3 regions of the Bradyrhizobium sp. USDA 3240 genome follow, and region 2 is predicted to be linked to each of the others. Evidence: predicted binding sites of a transcription regulator. Region 2 holds the regulator's gene; each other region holds the start of a gene.
The links. Region 2 encodes LexA, which represses DNA repair genes until DNA is damaged. Its sites were predicted from a motif close to TGTTCNNNNTGTGTTCNG; they were not measured.
Positions count from the first base shown of each region.

Region 1: the regulator LexA is predicted to act here: its motif matches at 1,485-1,502, upstream of ACVIGA_RS24655 (DNA recombination protein RmuC).
Region 3: the regulator LexA is predicted to act here: its motif matches at 1,526-1,543, upstream of uvrA (excinuclease ABC subunit UvrA).

Region 1 covers NZ_JBSSGD010000002.1:5,086,734-5,089,969, forward strand. Annotated here, with positions in the region: gene ACVIGA_RS24650 (GIY-YIG nuclease family protein) at 1-167, opposite strand, end outside; gene ACVIGA_RS24655 (DNA recombination protein RmuC) at 245-1,453, opposite strand; gene def (peptide deformylase) at 1,624-2,151, shown strand; gene fmt (methionyl-tRNA formyltransferase) at 2,291-3,226, shown strand; gene truA (tRNA pseudouridine(38-40) synthase TruA) at 3,226-3,236, shown strand, end outside.
Region 2 covers NZ_JBSSGD010000002.1:65,856-69,091, reverse strand. Annotated here, with positions in the region: gene ACVIGA_RS00685 (ComEC/Rec2 family competence protein) at 1-474, shown strand, start outside; gene ACVIGA_RS00680 (hypothetical protein) at 485-712, opposite strand; gene ACVIGA_RS00675 (hypothetical protein) at 874-1,302, opposite strand; gene lexA (transcriptional repressor LexA) at 1,544-2,248, opposite strand; gene ACVIGA_RS00665 (molybdopterin molybdotransferase MoeA) at 2,493-3,236, opposite strand, start outside.
Region 3 covers NZ_JBSSGD010000002.1:8,643,997-8,647,232, forward strand. Annotated here, with positions in the region: gene uvrA (excinuclease ABC subunit UvrA) at 1-1,439, opposite strand, end outside; gene ACVIGA_RS41265 (outer membrane protein) at 1,686-2,345, opposite strand; partial or broken gene ACVIGA_RS41270 (outer membrane protein) at 2,571-2,957, opposite strand; gene ACVIGA_RS41275 (outer membrane protein) at 3,057-3,236, opposite strand, start outside.

The DNA.
Region 1 (3,236 bases), 5.0 Mb from region 2:
TGCTCGAAATAAACCAGCCTCACGACATCACACTTCTCAGTGAAACTCTCGATGAGTTTCAGTCTGTGCTCGCCTACGCGGCGAATGAGGTCATTTGTCACACCGATGTAGAGCGTGCCGCCGATGTGGCTCGCAAGGATGTAGACGTAGTAGCTGCGTGCTCCCAACTGCCGCCTCTGGGATGCTGGATCGCCCGGTCAAGCCGGGCGACGACACCGACTATGAGGTGAGATCAGCGGCCATACTACTCCCCCGCCTGCAGCTTGCGCGGGGCGGGGAACAGGTCGGTGGCGGCGGGCTTGACGAAACGCGGGACTTCGATCGGGGTCTCGGACTTGCTGAAGTCGAGTTCCTCGATGCGGCCGGCGCGCTTTTCGATCTTGTCGGCGGAGATCAGGATCTGCCGCACGTCCTCGTTCACCTGGCCGAAGTGATTCTGCAGCTTGAGCACGCGCTCGCGGAGGCGACCGAGATCATCACCGAGATGCATCACCTCGTTGCGGATCTGGTCGGCGGCGTCGCGGATGCGGGCGTCCTTCAGGATCTGCTGCATCACCTGGATCGCCAGCATCAAGAGCGAGGGCGACACCAGCACGACGCGGGCGCGATACGCCTTCTGGATCACGTCGTCGAAGCCGTCATGGATCTCAGCATAGACCGATTCCGACGGCACGAACATCAGCGCGGTGTCCTGGGTTTCGCCCGGGATCAGGTACTTCTCGGCGATGTCGCTGACATGCTTCAGCACGTCGGCGCGCAGCCGCTGGCTCGCGAATTTGCGCTCCTCGTCGCTGCGCGCATCGTGCAGCGCGGTCATGGCCTCCAGCGGAAATTTCGCGTCGATGCAGAGCGGGCGCTGGTCGGGCAGGAACACCACGCAGTCCGGCCGTTTGCCTGACGTCAGCGTGTACTGGAACTCGAACGAGCCCTTCGGCATGCCGTCCTGGACGATCGCCTCCATCCGCGCCTGGCCGAACGCGCCGCGCGATTGCTTGTTGGCGAGCACGTCGCGCAACGTCGTCACCTGGGTGGTGAGCTCGTTGAGGTTCTTGTGGGCGTGATCGATGATGCCGAGCCGCTCATGCAGCACGCGCAGCGAATCCATCGTGTTGCGGGTGGTCTGTTCCATCGACTGGCCGACCCGGTGGGTCACCGAATCCAGCCGCTCATTGACCGCGCGGGCCATCTCGGCCTGGCGGCCGGCCAGTGCCTGCCCCATCGCGTCGACCCGTCCTGAGGCCTCGCTCTGGGCCCGCAGCATGTCGGCGAGCCGCTCCTCCAGCTCGTCGGCGCGAATGGCCTGGGCCATCGCGAGTTCCGCGCCGCGCCGGCTGGCGCGCGCGATCACCACGGCGATGGCGAACAGCAGGACCAACGCCAGCGCGCCAAGGCCGATCAACGCGTCGGAGACACGGAGGGGAAGGTCGCCAATCGTGAGCAGAATCTCGTTCATGCCGGCAGTTGTAGCCGATTCGGCGTCGCCATCGAACGAAAAGGGAACATTTATGGTAAACACTCCCTTAAATTCCTTGGTTAATCTTGCGTAAAGAAACGTGGTTAAGGCCGCCTTAACCGGTTCCTGAGCGCATTGACCCCATGAAGTCAGCAGCTTAAATCGCCGCCATGGCATTACGAGAAATCATCATCCTGCCGGACAAGCAGTTGCGTCTGGTGTCGAAACCGATCGAGAAGGTGACGCCGGAGATCCGCAAGCTCGCCGACGACATGCTCGAGACCATGTATGACGCGCCCGGCATTGGGCTGGCGGCGATCCAGGTCGCGCAGCCGCTGCGGCTGATCACCATGGACCTCGCCAAGCGCGACGAGAACGGCGAGACCACGCCGCAGCCGCGGGTGTTCATCAATCCGGAGATCATCTCGCATTCGGAAGAACTGTCGGTCTACGAAGAGGGCTGCCTGTCGATCCCCGAATATTATGAGGAGGTCGAGCGCCCGGCGCGGGTGCGCCTGCGCTTCACCGACCTCGACGGCAAGCTGCATGAGGAGGATGCCGAGGGGCTCTACGCCACCTGCATCCAGCACGAGATCGACCATCTCAACGGCGTGCTGTTCGTGGACTACCTGTCGAAGCTGAAGCGCGACCGCGTCTTCAAGAAATTCGAGAAGGCCGCCAAGCGCGCGGCGGAATAGGCGTTGCCGTCTCCTCAGACGCGTCATGGCCGAGCTTGACCCGGCCATCCACGTCTTGCTTCGCTGATACGAAAGACGTGGATGCCTGGGTCAAGCCCGGGCATGACGGAGCACTCCAACTTCTGCCGAGCCTGATCGCATGCCTCTTCGCCTGATCTTCATGGGCACGCCCGATTTCGCGGTGCCGACGTTGCTGGAACTGGTGGCCCATGGCCACGAGGTCGTGGCGGTCTACACCCGCGCGCCGAAGCCGGGCGGGCGGCGTGGCCTGCAGTTGCAGCCGACGCCGGTCGAGCAGGAGGCGCGCCGCCTCGGTATATCAGTGCTGACGCCGAAGACCCTCAAGACTCCGGAAGCGCTCGACGAATTCCGCGCCCATGACGCGGATGCGGCCGTCGTCGTCGCCTACGGCATGATCCTGCCGCAGGCGATTCTCGACGCGCCGAAGCTCGGCTGCTTCAACCTGCATGCTTCGCTATTGCCGCGCTGGCGCGGCGCCGCACCGATCAACCGCGCCATCATGGCGGGTGATGCCGAGAGCGGCGTGATGGTGATGAAGATGGATGTCGGCCTCGACACCGGCGACGTCGCGATGGCCGAGCGGCTGCCGATCTCGGACAGTATGACGGCATCCGACCTGCACGACGCGCTGGCGCCGCTCGGCGCCGATCTGATGGTGCGTGCGATGGGCGGGCTGCAGCGTGGCGGCTTGCAGCTGACCAAGCAGAGCGAGGACGGCGTCACCTATGCCGCGAAGATCGAGAAGGCCGAGGCGCGGATCGACTGGAAGCAGCCGGCGCACGCGGTGCTGCGGCACATTCACGGGCTGTCGCCGTTCCCCGGTGCCTGGTGCGAACTCTCAGGCGAAAGCGAGCCGGTGCGGCTGAAAATCCTGCGCTGCGAATTGGCGAAAGGCGCGGGCGAGCCGGGCGATGTGCTCGACGACAATTTTGCGATCGCCTGCGGCGATGGTGCGGTCCGGATTCTCGAATTGCAGCGCGCCGGCAAGGCGCCGATGAAGTCGACGGATTTCCTGCGCGGCACGCCGCTGAAGCCGCCCGTGCGGCTCACCTGATGCCCCGCTA
Region 2 (3,236 bases):
CATCTGATGCACAGCGCGAAGGACGCCTTCCTGGTCAAGGAGTGGCTGGCGGCGGACGCCGATGCGCGGACCGCCACGGACGCCTCGCTCGGCGAGGGCGTCTCCTGCGATCCGAGCGGCTGCGTGACGCAGGGTCCCGGCGGCGCCTTCGTCGCGCTGGCGAGTCGGCCCGAGGCGCTGGCCGACGACTGCGAGCGTGCGGCGCTGATCGTGAGCGCGCGACCGGCGCCGAAGGATTGCGCGGCCTCGGTGATCGATGCCGAGCGGTTGCGGCGCCACGGCGCGCTGGTGCTGCGGCGCATCAGGGACGGCTACGCCATCGACGCGGTCAAGCCCGGCGGGATCGACCGGCCATGGTCACCGGCGGTTCCCGGCGATGGCGAGAGCGAGACCACGCTGCGCACACCCGCCAGCGCGCCGCGGCCCGCCGTCGATGCGACGCCGGCCGAGACCGATTTGCAGGGCGAAGACTAGCCGCCCAGGATTAGCAGTTGTCGGGTGGGGGGCCGGTCGGCAGCTCGAACAGGCCGAGGTGGAACTCGTCGGAGTCGGGGCCGGCGTCGGGCTTCTTGACGAGGGTGAAGGAAGCCTCCGGAAATTGCTCCCAGACCTTCAGGTCGTCAGCCGTCACCGTCAGCCAGCCGAACCGGAACATGTAGCGGCCCGGCTCCGTGACGCGTCCAGCCTTTTGCCATGTGACCTTGTCGACCACTGAGCAGGTTTCCGTGAGTGCACGTCCTCCGTGCCCAATGATGCGCCAAGGCGCGCGCCGACGCAATTCTCCTGCTGCGCCCCGGAGCCCGGCGTCCGGGGTCGCTCGAAATCGGTTAGGTCCTTCGCCGCCGGATTACTCATTCCGCGGCGACGATGCGTTCAACCCAAAAACAGCGACGCAAATGCGGAGGGCCGCCGCTCCACAACCTTCGGCTTCTGCTCGACGGGCGGATGCAGCGCCGGCAATTGCAGCACGCTGACGCGTTGTCCCTCGACCAGCTGGGTCACCAGCACATGGCTGCCGTCGGGGAATTCGACCGCGTCATGATGGCGATCGGGAACGTCGGGCTCGACCTCGTTGAACACGCCGACGCGGAAATTCATCGTCTTGGTCCAGATCCAGCGGCTGTCGTAGCGAACGTTCTCGGCGAAAGCGAGCTCGGTGCCCGGCAGCATGCAGACCGCGACAGTCGGATCGTTCTCCGAAGCAAAGCCGCGGGTCGACGTGCCGCGGAAAGTCGTGGTGATCAGCGTCTCTCCAACAATGGCGGGGCGCGACGCCACGGCGTGCAGACTATAGTCACACATCGGATGGCTCCTCTATTCGAGGTAGCGACCCGTGCCTCTCCTTGAGGCATGGGGCCTCTACCAGAGTGGACGATAGCGAACGAGTGTCTCCTCGTTTCTGGGCGATTGTACGACTGGCCGCCGAACGCCCCAATCACAAACACGCGACGCTGCGTGAGAGGTATCGGAGCGCATCGGGCAGGCCGCACGTTACGCTATCTTTCAAGGAACGATCCGATGTGTTGCTCGTTCCCTGCCGCCATCAGTATTTGCGATAGAGGCCGATCAGCTTGCCCTGGATGCGGACCCGGTTCGGCGGCAGGATGCGCACTTCATAGGCGGTATTGGCCGGCTCCAGCGCGATCGACGCGCCGCGGCGGCGGAAGCGCTTCAGGGTGGCTTCCTCCTCGTCGATCAGCGCCACCACGATGTCGCCGGTGTTGGCGACGTCGTTGCGCTGGATCAGCGCCATGTCGCCGTCGAGGATGCCGGCATCGACCATCGAGTCGCCGCGCACTTCCAGCGCATAGTGCTCACCGGCGCCGAGCATGTCGGGCGGCACGCTGATGGTGTGGCTGCGGGTCTGCAGCGCCTCGATCGGCGTACCGGCGGCGATCCGGCCCATCACCGGGACCGCGACCGGACGGTTGCCGTCGTCCTCGGCGATCGGTGGCGAGCTGCTGCGCTTGCCGAGGGTGCCTTCGATGACGCTCGGGGTAAAGCCGCGGCGGCCGTTGCCGCTGCCGGCCGAGAGCTCGGGCAGCTTGATGACCTCGATGGCGCGGGCGCGGTTGGGCAGGCGGCGAATGAAGCCGCGCTCCTCCAGCGCAGTGATCAGGCGGTGGATTCCGGACTTCGAGCGCAGATCGAGCGCATCCTTCATCTCGTCGAAGGAGGGCGGTACGCCGGCCTCCTTCAGACGTTCATTGATGAAACGCAGTAGTTCGTACTGTTTGCGCGTGAGCATCTCGAGTATTCCCCCGGTTGGTAGCGTCGTTCGATTCCGAGACTCTTCAGGTGGGCCTGCAGGCGGGGCCTGACCTCAGGAGCGCGGTGCTCGGTACAAGCGCTTCCTGGATGGTCTCCCGTTTGTAGACACCAGTACTCGAAACAAATCATGAACGGACACTATATGTTCGATATGTGTTCCGCAACCACTTAATTTCCGGTGAACGTAACGGGCAAGCGCTCAAGCGATGCCGTCTGCGCCGTCACTCGGGCAGTGTCAGGATCTCGCATTCGCTGCCTTTGCCGGCGGCAGGCGCAAACGGCGGACGCACGAGAAGTGCCCGTGCCGCAGCGAGATTCCCGAGCAGGGACGAGTCCTGCTGCATCACAGGCGTTGCGACCAGCGTGCCGTCGTCGCGCGCCTCGAGACGTGCGCGCAGATAGTCCTCGCGCTGGTCGTTGGCGGCGAGGTCGCGGCCGAGCAATGCGCTGGCGCGGACATGATGGACAGTCTTTTGGCCGCTCAGCGCCCGAATCAACGGCACCAGAAACAGGAAGGCGCAGACATAGGAGGACACCGGATTGCCGGGCAGCCCGATCACCCGCATCGCCCCTAGCCGGCCATGCATCATCGGCTTGCCGGGCCGCATCGCGATCCGCCAGAACGCCATCTCGACGCCCTCGGCCTCCAGCGACTGCTTGACCAGGTCGTGGTCGCCGACCGAGGCGCCGCCGGTCGTGATCAGGATGTCGGCGCCGGTCTCGCGTGCCCGGCGGATGCCGGCGGTGGTGGCTTCCACCGTGTCGGCGGCAACCCCGAGATCGACGGTCTCGGCGCCTTCGGCGCGCGCCAGCGCCCGCAGCGCATAGCCGTTGGAATAGACGATCTGGCCGGGACCGGGCTCCGAGCCCGGCATCACCAGCTCGTCGCCGGTCGCCAGCACCGCGACCTTCGGGCGGCGGTGCACCGCCAGCTCCGGATAGTTCATGGCGGCCGCCAGCGACAG
Region 3 (3,236 bases), 8.6 Mb from region 2:
ACCGTCTCGAACCATTCGCCGGCGCGCCTGACCGAAAGCTCGGAGATCTCGCCGATATGCTTAGCCCCGATCTTGACGCACAGCGCCTCCGGCTTCAGCCGGTAGCCGTTGCAGCCGGCGCAGGGCACGTCCGAGAAATACTTGCCGAGCTCCTCGCGCGCCCACTCGCTCTCGGTCTCGCGGTAGCGGCGATTGATGTTGGTGACGACGCCCTCGAACGGCTTCTTGGTGTCGTAGGAGCGGACGCCGTCCTCATAGGAGAACTTGATCTCGTCGTCGCCCGAGCCGTGCAGCAGCGCGGCCTGCACCTTCTTGGTCAGGTCCTTCCACTTGGTGTCGAGCGTGAACTTGTAATGCTTGCCGAGCGCAGTCAGGGTCTGGATGTAATAGGGCGAGGACGATTTCGCCCACGGCGCGATCGCGCCCTTGCGCAAGGTCAGCTCCTTGTCGGGAATGACCAGGTCTTCGTCGATATGCTGCTCGACGCCGAGACCGCCGCAGGCCGGACACGCGCCATAGGGGTTGTTGAACGAGAACAGGCGCGGCTCGATCTCGGGGATCGTGAAGCCGGAGACCGGGCAGGCGAATTTCTCCGAGAACAGGATGCGCTCGGGCCCGCTCTTGTCGTGGATCTTCGCGGTCTTCTTCTTGTCCTCGGCCGGTGCCGCTGCCGGCGCGTCGGCGTATTCGATCACGGCGAGGCCCTCGGCGAGCTTCAGCGCGGTCTCGAAACTTTCGGCGAGGCGCTGGGAGAGGTCGGGACGCACCACGATGCGGTCGACCACGACGTCGATGTCGTGCGGGAATTTCTTGTCGAGCGCGGGCGCCTCCGACAGCTCATGGAAGGTGCCGTCGATCTTGACGCGCTGAAAGCCCTTCTTGAGATACTCGGCGAGCTCCTTCTTGTACTCGCCCTTGCGGCCGCGAACGACCGGCGCCAGCAGGTAGAGGCGGGTGCCTTCCGGCAGCGCCAGCACGCGGTCGACCATTTGCGAGACGATCTGGCTCTCGATCGGCAGCCCGGTAGCCGGCGAATAGGGCACGCCGACGCGCGCCCACAGCAGGCGCATGTAGTCGTAGATCTCGGTGACGGTGCCGACGGTGGAGCGCGGGTTCTTCGACGTGGTCTTCTGCTCGATCGAGATCGCAGGCGACAGGCCGTCGATCTGGTCGACGTCGGGCTTCTGCATCATCTCGAGGAACTGGCGCGCATAGGCCGACAGCGACTCGACGTAGCGGCGCTGGCCCTCGGCATAGATGGTGTCGAACGCGAGCGACGACTTACCGGAGCCCGACAGGCCGGTGAACACCACGAGCTTGTCGCGCGGAATCTCGACGTCGATGTTCTTCAGATTGTGTTCGCGCGCGCCGCGGATCGTGATGGCGCGCGATGAGGAGCCGGCGGTCTGTTGGCGCTTCGCCTTGAGCACTTCATCCATAGCGACATTTCCGGGCGCATGATCGGGCGCCTTTTGGGCGCGCATCGCCGGTGCTGCCGGGACCTTGCGCCGATGGGTGAGAAGACTGGAACGTAGGAAGAACGGCCGACAATTTCCAGTGCTGAGTCGCGTCCATCAACGGATAGTTTGCCTGTTGGCAGCAGCCGTCAGCAGGGCCCGGTTCCCGGACGCAAAAAAGGCCGGCGCGAGGCCGGCCTTTTCGAGACCGTGAGGTCTGCTTTTCGCTCAGTACTTGGCGACGATCGGGCCGCCGAAGTGATAGTTCACGCCGAACTGCACGGTGTGCAGGTTGATGTCGGCAGACCGAATGCCGAAGTAGGTCTCGCCGCCGAGGCTGCGATACAGGTACTCGCCCTTGATCGACCACTGTGGCGCGATGAACGCCTCGATGCCGGCGCCGACGGTCCAGCCGGAGTGGAAGTTGCTCTGCGAGACGTTCACGCCGCCCGCGCTGAGGGTGAGCTTGTTGTCGGCCCAGGCGTAGCCGCCGGTGCCGTAGAACAGCACCTTGTCGACGGCGAAGCCGATGCGGCCGCGCGCGGTGCCGAGCGCGTCGATCTTGCTCGTCGCGGTGATGCCGAAAGCGGTAGCGGACGCATTGACGTCAGCCCAGGCGCCGTCAGCCTCGAGGCCGTACACGATGTTGCCGGCCTGCCAGTTGTAGCCGACGGTGCCGCCGCCGAAGCCGCCTTCCATCTTCGGGTTGCCGGAGTCCTCGCTGGCATAGCCACCGAAGCCGCCGATGTAGAAGCCGGTCCAGTTGTAGATCGCGGCCGGCTGCGGAGCCTTCACGTAAGGCGCGCGTGCCGCCATGTCGGCGGCCATTGCCGGTGCAATTGCGCTGAGGGCAAACATGCCGGCCGAAGCCAGCAAAACATTCCTGATTTTCAAAGTCCCAGTCCCATTTTCTTGTTGTCCCTTCAAACACTGAAGGGAACGTCACAGCAGTGTCGTGTGACGATCGCGTGTTTCTACTTAGAAATCTTGGAAGTTGTGTATCCGTGAAACCACAATGCACGGAAAATGGCTCGGCGAAGCGCGCGCTTGCACGCAACGAAAAGCCGGCGCAAGGCCGGCTCTTTTCTCCGATGCGAAGCGACCGCCGGTAGCTCAGTATTTCGCTGATACGACCGGGCTCAGCGCGTTGAAGTGGTAATTGATGCCGAGCTTGACGGTGTGGAAGGTGTCCTTCCACTCCGAGCGATCGTTGATCGCCGGCGTGTACTGGGTCGGCGCGACCTTGCCGAGATCGATGTAATTGTACGCGAGCTTGGCCGACCAGTTGGCGGCGAACATGTATTCGACGCCGGCGCCGACGGTCCAGCTCCAGCGCGTGTCACTGGCCGAGACCGAGGGCGGCGCGAGCCCGGCATTGTAGCGGTGCAGGATGTCGCCGACCGCGGCGCCGCCGTTCACGAACCACAGCGTCGCGCCGTCGGCGTAGGCGAGCCGGCCCTTGATGTCGCCGAAGCTGCGCAACTCGGTGTAGTAGCTGTCGAGCACATCAGGCGGTCCGACGTTGGAGCGCACCGCCCTCGCAAAAAAAAGGCCGGCGCGAAGCCGGCCTTTCGTCTGGATCAAATCCGTGTCACGCGATCAGTAGCGCGCAACCACCGGGCCGCCCCACTTGTAGTTCACGCGGACGGTGACGAGGTCGACGTCCTGGCGATCGCGGATGTTGCTGAACAGCGCGCCGGTCGGGGTGGTGAGGTTGTAGGTCTTGTCCTGCATGAACAGGTGGTCGTATTCGACGCCGGCGGTCCAGTTCGGCGCGAA